2 regions of the Bacillus sp. V33-4 genome follow, and region 1 is predicted to be linked to the other one. Evidence: a T-box and tRNA genes for the amino acid it is inferred to sense, from the RefSeq annotation. Region 1 holds a T-box; the other holds one or more tRNA genes.
The links. A T-box is a leader RNA that pairs with one kind of tRNA and senses whether it is charged. The one in region 1 lies ahead of pheS (phenylalanine--tRNA ligase subunit alpha), so its partner is inferred to be a tRNA-Phe.
Positions count from the first base shown of each region.

Region 1 (7,255 bases):
TTTGGATCAACACCCTTTTCAAACCGGGCGCTCGCCTCACTGCGCAATCCGTGATCCTTGGAAGCTTTTCGTACCGTTCGTCCAGCAAAATACGCTGACTCCAATAACACAGTTGTCGTATCGCGACCAACCTCGGAATTTGCTCCACCCATGACCCCGGCAATTGCGACCGGCTCCGTGCCATTTGTGATCACAAGATGGTCTTCCGTTAATTCACGCTTCACATCATCGAGCGTTTCAATGATTTCACCGTTTTTGGCACGCCGTACGACAATTTCTTTTGATCCGAACCGGTCATAATCGAAAGCATGAAGCGGCTGGCCATACTCTAGCAAAATATAGTTCGTGATATCAACGACATTGTTATGCGGGCGAATACCGGCGGCCATCAGCCTGCCCTGCATCCAGAGTGGAGCTGGCCCGATCTTTACAGCCTTGATGACCTTCGCAACGTACAAAGGATTGTCCTCTATTGCTTCAACGGTTATTTTTATATAATCAGCCGCTTTTTCGGCAACCTCCGATACTGCTGTCACAGGAAGGTTTACTCCCCTGCCAAGGATGGCTGCCACTTCATAGGCAACACCAAGCATGCTTAAGCAATCGGAACGGTTTGGTGTTAAGCCAAGCTCCAAGACATGATCATCCCTGCCTAACTCGGCAATTGCATCTGCACCAACTTCTGTATCCTCCGGGAATACAAAAATCCCTTCGGAATATTCCTTGGCAACAAGCTTGCTTTCAATGCCAAGCTCCTGGAGGGAACAAATCATCCCGTTTGATTCTTCTCCGCGCAGCTTCGCCTTTTTGATTTTAAAATTCCCAGGCAGGACGGCGCCTACTTTAGCTACCGCAACCTTCTGCCCTTTACCAACATTAGCGGCACCGCAAATAATTTGCACGGGCTCCTCTTCTCCGATATCTACTAAACATTTGTTCAGCTTATCGGCATTCGGATGCTGTTCGCATTCGAGCACATGCCCGATGACAACGTCACGTATTCCTTCGTTTAAAATGGTAACGCCTTCAACCTCAATCCCGCTTTTAGTAATTTTTTCGGCCAGTTCAACCGGGCTTACGCCTGATAGATCAACGTAATCCTGGAGCCATCTATAAGAAACGAACATTTCGGAATCCTCCTTTATTCATGCACAGAAAATTGTTTTAAGAAACGGTTGTCATTTGTATAGAAATGGCGGATATCGTCAACGCCATATTTTAGCATCGCAATTCTCTCAATCCCCAATCCAAATGCAAAGCCCGTATATTTCTTTGAATCGTAGCCGGCCATTTCGAGAACATTTGGGTGAACCATTCCGGCACCGAGAATTTCGATCCAGCCTGTATCTTTACAAACACCGCAGCCTGTGCCTCCGCAAAATTTGCAGGATATATCCATTTCGACGGATGGTTCTGTAAACGGGAAAAAGCTCGGGCGCAACCGAATTTCGCGGTCTTCGCCAAACATTTTCTTCGCAAATAGATCCAGTGTCCCTTTCAGGTCACTCAAGCGAATGTTTTCATCAACGACAAGTCCTTCAATTTGCATAAATTGATGAGAATGGGTGGCATCATCATTATCACGCCGGTATACTTTTCCGGGACAGATAATTTTAACCGGGCCTTTCCCGTGATTTTTTTCCATCGTCCTTGCTTGTACACCCGATGTGTGAGTACGAAGCAAAATATCATCCGAAATATAGTAGGAATCCTGCATATCCCTTGCCGGATGTCCTTTAGGAAAGTTTAAAGCTTCAAAGTTGTAATAATCCTGCTCGACTTCCGGGCCTTCAGCGACTGCATAACCCATCCCCATAAACAAATCCTCAATTTCCTCAATGATCCTTGTCAACGGATGGTGGTTGCCTACCTTGACGGGGCGGCCTGGCAATGTCACATCGATCGTTTCTGAAGCAAGCTGCTCAACAACAGCTGCTTCTTCCAACAGTTGTTGTTTTGATTCAATCGCAGCTGTAATCGCATCACGCACTTCGTTTGCAAGTGCCCCCATTTTCGGTCGTTCTTCTGCCGATAATTTCCCCATTCCTTTCAACACTTCGGTGATCGGGCCTTTCTTGCCCAAATAAGCAACACGGATGTCGTTCAGTTCTTTCAAACCTGATGCATTGTCCACTTTGTGCAAAGCTTCTGCTTGCAGTTGTTGTAAACGCTCTTGCATGTCGTTTCCTCCTATTCGTTTCATGGAAAAATAAAAAACCTCAATCCCTGAAAAGGGACGAGGTTTTGAATTCGCGGTACCACCCTTGTTAACATGCATGCGAAAAAAACGTGCACATTCACTTCATTGGAATAACGGCTCGCGCCGATGCACCTTTACAATCGGGCGACTGGTCCCGGTGCCAACTTCGGAGGTGAACTTCACTTACATGTCCATAAAAATGCTTCCAGTCTGCGGCATTTTCTTCCTAAATGGTTTATGCAAGCTACTTTTCTCCATCATCGTTTTTCATTTTTACAATTTTGCTGTTTATTATAATATATTATTCTCCCCGTTTCAAACGGTTTTCATAAAAAGTTTACTTTTTCAAATAGTATAGAAGAATTCCTGCTGCAACTGCGACGTTTAATGATTCACTTTTCCCATGGATCGGAATAAATAAATTTTTCGTCGTTTTCTCAAGAAGATCACGATTGACGCCGCTTCCTTCATTTCCTACCAACAACGCAAACGATTCACGAGGAGTCACCTCGGAGAAATTCACACCGTTTTCCAGCGCTGTACCGTAAACCGGTATGTTCTGACCCTGCAATTTGTCCAGCCACTCAAACAGGCTGGCCCTGATAACCGGCAGGTGAAAATGGCTGCCCTGTGCGGAGCGCAGCACCTTTGGATTATACATATCAACACTTCCATCCCCAACGACAACCACATCCAACCCGGCAGCATCGGCTGTCCTGATCATCGTGCCCAAATTCCCGGGATCCTGGACGGCATCGATTAGCAGGAATGTCCTGCCGTTGAAATCAGGCTGTACTGCTTGTTCCTGCTGGCAAACCGCCAGAACTCCTTGTGGAGCCTCTGTATCGGAAATGGCCTTAATAATTTCAGCAGTGACGGTTGTAATCGGTGTTTCACCGTAATTCCATCGGGTCGGAATATCGGTATCTTCACTGACAATCAGCTCGAGCACCCGGCCATCTGATGCCAATGCCTCTTCCACAAGGTGGAAGCCTTCTACAAGGAAAGTTCTTGTTTTATCACGTTCTTTTTTCGTCAGCAGCTTTTTCCACTGCTTCACTTGTGGATTACTTAAAGAGTGAATGTGTTTCAAGACGCTCTCACCTCCGCCCCTGTTAAATAAAGCTCGCTTCGAGTCCGCTTGTCAGCGGTAACTCCGGGTCAATTCCCTAATTATAGCTTATCTCTTGTACATAATAAATCCTAAAGTTGAAAAGATAATAACGATACAATTTGAAAGGAGTGTTAATGTGGATATAAATATACGCCATGCGGTTATTCACAATGTAACCGGTAATTCCCAGGAAGAACTGGAGGATACAATCATTGATGCGATTGAAAGCGGGGAAGAAAAGATGCTCCCCGGCCTCGGCGTCCTCTTTGAGGTCATCTGGAATCATTCTTCTGATCAAGATAAACGCGAAATGCTCCAGGCACTTGAAAGCGGCTTAAAATAATATGACAAAACAGCCTCGTGAAATGGCAAGGCTGTTTTACTTATATAAGCCTCTGACCCTGAGAACTTTTTATTCACTCTTCAAACCAAATCTTATTATCGAAAATAAGTCATTATTCTCTATTGAAAAATCCCCGGCTCATTTAAGCCGGGGTAATGATAGTTCTATGCAAATGTAATTTTATCTACTGTATCTTTGTCCAGCCTTTTGATCACTTCGACTATCAGTCTGACGGCGTTTTCGTAATCATCGCGGTGGAGCACTGCCGCATGCGAGTGAATATAACGTGTTGCAATCGTGATTGCCAGAGATGGTACTCCATTATGGCTGACATGAATGGCACCTGAATCTGTACCGCCGCCTGAAATGGCATCAAATTGGTATGGAATATTCAGTTCGTCAGCTGTGTCGGTCACAAGGTCGCGCAATCCTTTGTGGGAAACCATTGAGGCATCATACAAGATAATTTGCGGGCCTTTCCCCATTTTGCTGAGTGCTTCTTTCTCAGAAACTCCCGGAGTGTCCCCGGCGATACCGACATCGACTGCAAAGCCAACATCCGGTTCAATCGTTTGGGCAGAAGTACGGGCACCGCGCAAGCCAACTTCCTCTTGAACGGTTCCGACGCCATAGACAACGTTCGGATGTTGCTGCCCCTGTAATTGCCTTAAAACATCGATTGCTATCGCACAGCCGATCCGGTTATCCCAGGCTTTCGCCAAAAGCATTTTTTCATTCTTCATGACAGTGAATTCAAAGTACGGGACAGCCATATCACCAGGCTTGACTCCCCATTCCAAAGCTTCATCACGGCTTGATGCTCCGATATCAATAAACATGTCTTTAATTTCGACCGGTTTCTTCCTTGCTTCTGCAGTTAGAATATGAGGTGGTTTAGAGCCGATGATACCGGTAACATCGCCTTTACTTGTCACGATCGTGACACGCTGGGCCAGCATAACCTGTGACCACCAGCCCCCGACAGTCTGAAACCTCAAGAACCCTTTGTCATCAATACTTGTAATCATAAAACCAACTTCATCAAGGTGACCGGCAACCATAATTTTCGGCCCGCCTTCCTGGCCGACTTTCTTGGCAATTAAGCTGCCCAATCCATCACTTGTTAATTCATCAGCAAACGGAGCTATGTATTTTTTCATTACTTCGCGAACTTCTCGTTCGTTTCCGGGAATGCCTCTTGCATCGGTTAAATCTTTTAACATCGTCAAAGTTTCATCCAAATTAGCCATCATATCGACTCCCTTAATATGTAGTTTCCAACTTCATTATACTTGAACCTGTTTTAATTATACAAAAATTCCGTTAATAACCTTGCCGCTGCCTCTCATAGTTTACTTCATTTTTTGCGAAGTACGCCCCTTCAATCTCGTCCCCTGAAAAACCGAGCAGTCCGGCCAACTGGAGATAGTTTTCGAGCAACTGCTGATAATCTTGTAAGCTGCGGTTTTTTTGAAAATGAAGGGCATTTTTATACACCTTTAAAAATTGCTCACTTAATGTGCTTTCAGCTTCAGTGCGCAGTTGGGCCACTTCCATGCTTTCAAAACCGATCTCAATGCCGATTGATAAAATAAAATGGATGCCATCCACATACTCCTCCAGGATGACGTGTTCGGGAGACGGCCCTTTTTTGCTCCAAAATTTAAAGCAGCGCGTTTCGTTGGCTAATTCGCCAATCTCAACGAGGAGAGCAAGCACCTTTTGGTTAAACAGGTCTGTACCATGAAGCTGGTGTTCCGATTCAATGTGATTGTCAAGATTTTTTTGCATTTGAAACAGCTTTTGCCAATTCATAGCTCGTGGTTTCCCTTCCTTCTTATAATTCCCCAAAACGGGTATCCTAAAAAAATTATATCAAAACAAAAAAAGGATGAAACTTTTTTTATGTTCATCCGTAAATAAGAAAAATAATCATGGAGGGGCTTTATGATGATGTGGCTTCTGCGCTTCATATTATTTGCACTCATTATCTTCATTATTTACAGGTCCATTAAGTATTTGTTGAATCCAAAGCGGAAGCTTGAGCTTGCTCACGAGCAGAAACGCTATTTTTTACTGGATGATGCCAATAATGTCCGTAAAAATTTCCTGATCACCTATAAAGGTGTCTTATTCGAAGGTGAAAAATATTTGGGAACGACCGACAATGCTTTTGAGATTGTATCCATTTTCATTTGGCCAAAAAGTACAGCTGCCTTAAAGGGAATGACGCGGGATGATTTTCTTTTTATTGAGGAAGACATTCATGAGATTTATCCAAACAGCCAGATCGATTGGAAAAGCCCCATAAAGGAATTTTTGAAAAAAAGCCAGTCCCCTGGCGAAACGATTTAATATTTTTTAAAAACAACGTTCACTCCGGACGTTGTTTTTTTACAGCGATATTGAAAAATTCCTTCCACTTAATCACCGTTACTTTTTCCCGCAAAATATAGACGAGAATCGCAAGCGAAAAGAGAATGATCGCAACCAGCACCGGAGTAAAACGGCTGATGAATTCACCAAAAATAGTATAAAACAATGCGAGCGGTAAATTGCTTAAGAATGAGCCTTTTATATATTCTTGAAACGTTTTTGTTCGCTCAAGCAGGCAAAAGCTTAACAGATGATAATGAACAAAGGGAATGACCCGCAATACGGCAACTTGGCCAACCGTCAAATTGCGGTATTCTCCAAACCATTTTCGCTTGACATTGGTCAACTTCCGATGGGTTTCCGGCATTTTCTCAATGAAAAAATAGAAAAATAAACTGACAAGCATCAGGCCCATCAACGAAAAGATCGTGCCCCACACAGTCCCGAAAAGAACCCCGCCAGCCGCACAGACAACGACAACCGGAATAAACAGGAACGGTCGCAATAAATGAAAAGCAACAAAGGCAAGCGGTGCAAAAATCCCTCCTGTTTCAACGAGAACAAAAAGAAAAGACCATTTATCTTCCATGCTGTCACCCGCTTCTGCTGTTTGTCTTGATGATAATAAAGCTTATGGGAAGGACAGGAACGATATTACCGAAAAGATTGGCAGGTAAAGCTTCGGAGAATTAAATGCTGAATTTTTCCACGGTAGTTGAAAATAGCCTGATTCCAAATTGGAATCAGGCTATTTTCACACTGACAAATTACAAGAGTTACATAGCGGCTTGAACCAGAAGAAACATCTCGATAAGTGCTAGCAGCGGCAAGCCGAGCTTAAACTGCCAATGCTTCGTCTTATGCCTGAACGCATACATGCCGACTGTCATACCGAAAGCGCCACCGAGAACAGCGCAAGTCCATAAAGTTTTTTCGCTGATTCGATACTCACCTTTTTGGGCCCGCCTTTTATCATATCCCATTAAAAATAACCCGATCAGGCTAACTCCTAACAAAGCAACTAACCAAAAATTTTCCATCCGATATACTCCTATAAAAAATTAAAAGCCATCCTCCTTAGAGAATGGCTTGAAACTGAATCGATGTCAATAATTATTTACTGAATTGCTGCTTTGCAGTGTTTGCTAATTCAGCAAATGCTTTGTCATCGCTAACAGCCAGTTCAGCAAGCATTTTGCGGTTTACATCGATACCAGCAAGC
Region 1 is NZ_PGVC01000047.1:44,474-51,728, reverse strand. It holds gene pheT (phenylalanine--tRNA ligase subunit beta) at 1-1,127, opposite strand, end outside; gene pheS (phenylalanine--tRNA ligase subunit alpha) at 1,142-2,179, opposite strand; T-box leader at 2,230-2,470, opposite strand; gene CVD23_RS17130 (TrmH family RNA methyltransferase) at 2,538-3,293, opposite strand; gene sspI (small acid-soluble spore protein SspI) at 3,451-3,657, shown strand; gene CVD23_RS17120 (M42 family metallopeptidase) at 3,822-4,907, opposite strand; gene CVD23_RS17115 (dUTP diphosphatase) at 4,981-5,472, opposite strand; gene CVD23_RS17110 (sigma-w pathway protein ysdB) at 5,608-6,012, shown strand; gene CVD23_RS17105 (TVP38/TMEM64 family protein) at 6,032-6,622, opposite strand; gene CVD23_RS17100 (DUF1294 domain-containing protein) at 6,810-7,073, opposite strand; gene rplT (50S ribosomal protein L20) at 7,147-7,255, opposite strand, start outside.

Region 2 (7,255 bases), on a different contig from region 1:
AGAGCGCCTGCTTTGCACGCAGGAGGTCAGCGGTTCGATCCCGCTAGGCTCCACCATTGATTATTATTGTTTTAAATTTGGCGGTGTAGCTCAGCTGGCTAGAGCGTACGGTTCATACCCGTGAGGTCGGGGGTTCGATCCCCTCCGCCGCTACCAAATAAATAAATGATTATGGACCTTTAGCTCAGCTGGTTAGAGCAACGAGCAAAGCATCCATGAATCAAGCTGCGATTTGTACCCATCGAGCCGCTGCTTGAATGAACATACTGAGATGGGGACAGACGGTTTTTGACTACAATCTTTATTAAAATACTCAACATGGACCTTTAGCTCAGCTGGTTAGAGCAGACGGCTCATAACCGTCCGGTCGTAGGTTCGAGTCCTACAAGGTCCACCATTAATACTTATTATTCGGAGGAATACCCAAGTCTGGCTGAAGGGATCGGTCTTGAAAACCGACAGGCGGGTCATACCGCGCGGGGGTTCGAATCCCTCTTCCTCCTCCATATTTTATTTAATAATTTCTATTGTCGCGGGGTGGAGCAACGAGCGTTACTTCACAGAATAAACTGCGAGTTGTACCGATCGAGCCGCAGCTTGGTTTAGCATCCTGAGATCGGGACAGTCCTAATGCTATCAAAGTGCATAGGGAAAACTTAATAATTTCTATTGTCGCGGGGTGGAGCAACGAGCGTTACTTCACAGAATAAACTGCGAGTTGTACCGATCGAGCCACAGCTTGGTTTAGCATCCTGAGATCGGGACAGTCCTAATGCAATCAAAGTGCATAGGGAAAACTTAATAATTTCTATTGTCGCGGGGTGGAGCAACGAGCGTTACTTCACAGAATAAACTGCGAGTTGTACCGATCGAGCTGCAGCTTGGTTTAGCATCCTGAGATCGGGACAGTCCTAATGCTATCAAAGTGCATAGGGAAAACTTTATAATTTCTATTGTCGCGGGGTGGAGCAGTCCGGTAGCTCGTCGGGCTCATAACCCGAAGGTCGCAGGTTCAAATCCTGCCCCCGCAATCTGGTCCCGTGGTGTAGCGGTTAACATGCCTGCCTGTCACGCAGGAGATCGCCGGTTCGATCCCGGTCGGGACCGCCATTTTTTTTTTAATTGGCTCAGTAGCTCAGTCGGTAGAGCAGATTGCTCACATCGATGAAAAGCTTCTGCGGCAATCTGCGAGAAAGATCGTGAGATCTTTTGAGCAAAGGACTTACTGAATTAAAGTTTAGGGAATATTTGAATTATGGCTCAGTAGCTCAGTCGGTAGAGCAAAGGACTGAAAATCCTTGTGTCGGCGGTTCGATTCCGTCCTGAGCCACCTTTATTGTCTGTGGATATGTATAGAAAACTTCTATAAATATGATGCGGGTGTAGTTTAATGGTAAAACTTCAGCCTTCCAAGCTGATATCGTGGGTTCGATTCCCATCACCCGCTCCAAATGGGCCTATAGCTCAGCTGGTTAGAGCGCACGCCTGATAAGCGTGAGGTCGATGGTTCGAGTCCATTTAGGCCCACCATTCGTATAAAATTCAGCTCGGGAGAATAGCTTGGTTGTTCTTCTAGACTAGCGATAAAAAATATCTTAATAATCCGCAGTATCTTAATATTCCGCAGTAGCTCAGTGGTAGAGCATTCGGCTGTTAACCGAACGGTCGCAGGTTCGAATCCTGCCTGCGGAGCCATCTATATGGGGAAGTACTCAAGAGGCTGAAGAGGCGCCCCTGCTAAGGGTGTAGGTCGCGTAAGCGGCGCGAGGGTTCAAATCCCTCCTTCTCCGCCATAATAAACGGCCCCTTGGTCAAGCGGTTAAGACACCGCCCTTTCACGGCGGTAACACGGGTTCGAATCCCGTAGGGGTCATCTATCAAAAAAGCTGTTGACAATGTGTCAGCAGCTTTTTTGATTTGGGTTTGCCATGTAAATTGAATTCAATCCTGGTTCTAGTTGCTAACAGTAAAATGGCTTTGGCTTAATTCCCTGAATTTCCGCTTAAATGATATCGGGCCTGTCAAGCAGATTGGTTATTCCCATGTATCCTCTCATTTCTAATCCATTTGTGTTTCTATTATACAAAGCTCGGCATCAATAATGGTGCCGGGCTTTTTTACATTTGTCTGACGAAATAAGATCATGGGCTGGAGTCATCGAATGAACGAGAAGACTATAACAACGAGACTCCTGTCTGTCCTATTAAAACAACGACTAATAAAATCCTATATTACTAAACTGCTTTTTCGTAACTGCTTGCTGATAATATTGTCGAAACCCCAGTTATTTACATATTTCTATTCAAATTTTATCGAAAAACAGTGTTTATTGTCATAAAATTAAAAAAACTTTTACAAGGATATTCGAAACTCAAATCGAATAATAGATAAAAGTCATGAAATATTTTTGGAGCGGGGAGAAGGATTGTTTTGAATTCATTATTGCCTACGGATTATCAGCTGCATTTGTTTCATGAAGGTACGTTTTATGAAAGCTACCGTTTATTTGGTGCCCATCTATTTGAGGAAAATGAGAGGCAGTTTACCCGATTTTGTGTATGGGCTCCATCTGCTGCCATTGTCAGACTAGTCGGTGATTTCAACAATTGGAATGGAGAAGGGTATACCTTTCATAGAGTGAATAATGAAGGTGTTTGGATGCTGATGGTCGATAGAAATCTGGAGGGTGCCCTATATAAGTATGAAATTATCAATCATAACGGTGAACGGCTGCTAAAATCAGACCCATTCGGCTATTATTCCGAGCTTCGCCCACGAACTGCCTCAATTGTATATTCTCTTAACGGTTACCAATGGAACGACCATAATTGGCGAACTCGCAAAGAGAAAAAGCCGATCTATGCTGAGCCGGCAGCGATATACGAAGTGCATGCAGGCTCCTGGAAAAGGAAAGAGGATGGAAGTTTTCTTACTTACAGGGAGTTGGCTGAGCAACTAATTCCGTATGTCCTGGAGCATGGTTTTACGCAGATTGAGCTGTTGCCATTAGTTGAGCATCCGTTCGACGACTCATGGGGCTATCAGGGTACTGGCTATTATTCCGTTACAAGCCGTTACGGCACACCGCAAGACCTGATGTTTTTCATTGATCAGTGCCATCAAAATGGGATAGGTGTAATACTTGACTGGGTTCCCGGGCATTTTTGCAAGGATGATCATGGACTGTTTCGCTTTGATGGGAGCTATTTGTTTGAGTACCAAAATAGCCATGACCGGGAAAATCATGAATGGGGAACGGCCAATTTTGATCTCGGAAAGCCGGAAGTACAAAGTTTTTTGATCTCCAATGCATTGTTTTGGATGGAATATTTCCATGTGGACGGGTTTCGTGTTGATGCAGTGGCGAACATCATCTATTGGCCTAATTCAGATGGCTGCCATTCCAATCCATACGGGCTCGAATTTTTAAAAAAATTGAATAAGGCTATCTTTGAGCAAGACGAGAACATGTTGATGATCGCAGAGGATTCAACGGACTGGCCACAGGTGACCAGCCCTGTGCATTATGGCGGGCTGGGCTTCAATTATAAGTGGAATATGGGTTGGATGAATGACATTTTGACCTATATGGAAGCTCCCTCCTCTCAAAGAGCAAAACACCACAGCAAAGTAACATTTTCACTGTTATATGCATTTAATGAAAATTTTGTTTTGCCATTCTCCCACGATGAAGTGGTGCATGGCAAGAAATCGCTGCTGGATAAAATGCCGGGAGATTATTGGCAAAAATTTGCGCAACTGCGTCTTTTGCTTGGATTTATGTTTGCCCACCCAGGGAAAAAACTGCTGTTTATGGGCACCGAGCTTGGTCAGTTTGCAGAATGGAAGTTTAGAGAACAGCTTGATTGGCATTTGCTTGAGTATGACATGCACAAAAAATTAAATGACTATGTTAAAGAATTACTTAAGCTTTATAAGCGTTCCAAACCATTGTACGAACTCGATCACCTGGGTGAAGGTTTTGAATGGATTGACGTGGATAATGGGCAGCAGTCAATCTTTTCTTTTATGCGTAAGGGGGCAAAAGAGGGCGAGTTTTTTATCATCATTGGTAATTTTACAGAAAAAACATATCTGGATTATAAAATTGGTGTTCCTGCGGCAGGACAGTACCGCGAAATATTTAACAGTGACCAGCTCGCATTTGGCGGGGCAGGTTTTGTGAACAAGCGGGTTGTAAAAGCGGAAGAAAGCAGCTTTCACGGAAGGCCTTATTCTGTGAAATTAACGGTATCGCCATTTGGGTTAACCATATTAAGACCTGTGAAAAAGCGGAAGGAGATGAACAGCAATGGTGAAGAAAAAGTGCGTCGCAATGCTACTAGCAGGAGGAAAGGGAAGCAGGCTTAGTACATTGACGAAGAGCCTGGCGAAGCCGGCCGTTCCATTTGGCGGCAAATATAGAATCATTGATTTTACGTTGAGCAACTGCACAAATTCCGGGATTGATACTGTCGGTGTCCTCACTCAATATCAACCTCTTGTTTTAAACTCCTATATTGGCATCGGCAGTGCCTGGGACCTGGACCGAAAAGATGGAGGGGTCACAGTTTTACCCCCATATAGCGAGTCCTCTGAAGTGAAATGGTATACAGGAACAGCGAGTGCCATTTACCAAAATTTAAATTATTTAGTTCAGTACGACCCTGAATATGTACTAATCCTCTCCGGAGATCACATTTATAAAATGGATTACGAACAAATGCTGCAATACCACGTTGAAAAAGGGGCAGATGTGACCATTTCCGTCATCGAAGTTCCCTGGGCTGAAGCGAGTCGATTCGGGATTATGAATACGAGCGACGACATGAAAATAACCCAATTTGACGAAAAACCGCAAATGCCAAAAAGCAATCTTGCCTCAATGGGAATTTATATTTTCAACTGGAGCGTTTTAAAAGAGTATTTGGAAATGGATGACCGTAACCCGGAATCCTCACATGATTTTGGCAAGGATGTCATTCCACTCCTTCTTGATGAGAAAAAGAAAATGTATGCCTATCCATTTAAAGGTTACTGGAAAGATGTTGGGACAGTAAAAAGCCTCTGGGAAGCAAACATGGATATGCTGGATGAAGAATGTCAACTTAACCTGTTTGATTATTCGTGGCGAATCTACTCAATCAACCCGAACCATCCTCCACAATATATTTCAGCGGAAGCGGATATTACTGAATCGCTCGTCAACGAAGGCTGCACCATTGAAGGGGATATTAGAAAATCTGTTTTATTCCAGGGTGTTACCGTTGAAAAAGGGGCGGTTGTCAAAGAAACGGTCGTGATGCCGGATGCTGTCATCGGAAAAAACACTTATATCGAAAAAGCGATCGTTCCTTCCAATATCCGTGTTCCTGACGGCACGGTGATCCGCCCTGTCGATGAATCGGAAGAAGTGGTACTCGTGACCGATGAACTGCTGAAAGGTATTTTCTCATAATGTTATCCAGACAAACAGTAAACATTAGTCTGAAACGCTGACAAATAATAAATCGGGAGGGACAAAAGTTGAAAAAGCGACTACTGGGTGTTATTGATGCAACGACCTATCATGAAGATTTAGAAGAATTGATTATTCATCGTTCTCTTGCAGCAGTTCCGATCGCCGGGCGATATCGACTAATTGACTTTGTATTATCAAATATGGTGAATTCAGAAATTGAGAGCGTTGCGATTTTTCCAAAATTCCAATACCGCTCCTTAATGGACCATTTAGGTTCCGGGCGAAACTGGGACCTCAATCGAAAGCGGGATGGACTGTTCTTTTTTCCATCGCCAAATTTAGATGGGCCGCAGCAGGGAATTGGATCGTTTACCCACTTTGCGGCAAACCTCGATTATTTTTACCGAAGTACACAGGATTATGCCGTGATTGCGAACTGTTACACCGTGTTAAATATGGATTTCAGGCCAGTCCTTGATTGGCATCTTGCATCCGGATGTGATATTACAGAGATTCGCCAGAAGGGAAAATCGCTAGAAATGTATCTGGTGAAAAAATCCCTGTTGATTGAATTAATTGAGACAAGAGAAAATACGGGCTATACCTGCATGCGGGATGTTGTGGCCGATATTGGCCATTCATATAGGCTCTGCACCTATAATTATACCGGATTCACCTTTATGATCGACTCAATTAACACTTATTTCAATGCGAGCATGAGCATTCTTCAACCAACGATTTGGCAGCAGCTATTTTTGAAGGATCAGCCAATTTATACAAAAGTAAAAGATGAACCGCCAACCCGCTATTTAGCAGGAGCGAGAGTCAAAAATGCGATGATTGCGAACGGCTGTATCCTTGATGGGTATGTGGAAAACAGCATTATTTCAAGGGGAGTAAAGATCGGCAAAAACTCGGTGATTCGAAACAGTATCATTATGCAAAAATGCCAAATTGCCGAAAACTGTGTGCTAGATTCAGTTATTTTGGATAAGGATGTAAAGATAGAGCCGAATACTGTTATGAAGGCTTCCAGCCGCCATCCGTATGTGATTCGAAAAGGAACCGTACAGGGAGCGTTGATGAATTCGTGAAGCTACTATTTGCTGTATCGGAGTGTATGCCGTTCATTAAATCCGGCGGGTTGGCGGATGTTGCAGGATCATTGCCAAGAGAATTGAAAAAACTCGGAACGGATATCCGTGTCATCATGCCAAAATACGGGAGCCTCCCGGAAGAGTACCGGAAGCGTTTAAAAAAGATTTGTGAACTCAATGTACAGGTCGGCTGGCGCAACCAGTATTGCGGGATTGAAGAGCTTGTATTTGAAGGGGTAACCTATTATTTTGTCGACAATGAGTATTATTTTAAGCGCGATCGCCTGTACGGATATTTTGATGACGGTGAACGATTTGCTTACTTTAACCGGGCTGTGCTAGAAAGCTTGTCCTGCCTCGATTTTTATCCTGATATTCTTCATTGCCATGATTGGCATACTGGCATGATTCCTTTCCTGCTTAAAGCAAGATATGCAAAAAGGGAAGGCTATGGAATGATCAGAACTGTTTTTACGATTCATAACCTGCAATTTCAGGGCGTATATCCTAAGGAAGTTTTGCACGATTTGCTGGGTCTCGGCGATGAATATTTTAACAGTGAACAGCTTGAATTTTATGGAGATGTCAATTTTATGAAGGGGGCACTTGTTGCCGCTGATAAGATCACAACGGTCAGCCCTTCCTACTTAGAAGAAATTCAAATGCCTTATTACGGGGAAAAACTCGATGGATTGCT
Region 2 is NZ_PGVC01000012.1:1,121-8,375, forward strand. It holds tRNA gene CVD23_RS04725 (tRNA-Ala) at 1-56, shown strand, start outside; tRNA gene CVD23_RS04730 (tRNA-Met) at 80-156, shown strand; tRNA gene CVD23_RS04735 (tRNA-Ile) at 321-397, shown strand; tRNA gene CVD23_RS04740 (tRNA-Ser) at 414-506, shown strand; tRNA gene CVD23_RS04745 (tRNA-Met) at 958-1,031, shown strand; tRNA gene CVD23_RS04750 (tRNA-Asp) at 1,035-1,110, shown strand; tRNA gene CVD23_RS04755 (tRNA-Phe) at 1,258-1,330, shown strand; tRNA gene CVD23_RS04760 (tRNA-Gly) at 1,377-1,450, shown strand; tRNA gene CVD23_RS04765 (tRNA-Ile) at 1,454-1,530, shown strand; tRNA gene CVD23_RS04770 (tRNA-Asn) at 1,621-1,695, shown strand; tRNA gene CVD23_RS04775 (tRNA-Ser) at 1,703-1,793, shown strand; tRNA gene CVD23_RS04780 (tRNA-Glu) at 1,802-1,873, shown strand; gene glgB (1,4-alpha-glucan branching protein GlgB) at 2,425-4,371, shown strand; gene CVD23_RS04790 (glucose-1-phosphate adenylyltransferase) at 4,313-5,458, shown strand; gene CVD23_RS04795 (sugar phosphate nucleotidyltransferase) at 5,527-6,555, shown strand; gene glgA (glycogen synthase GlgA) at 6,552-7,255, shown strand, end outside.
Region 2: it encodes a tRNA-Phe, which carries the amino acid that the T-box ahead of pheS (phenylalanine--tRNA ligase subunit alpha) is inferred to sense. The anticodon was not compared.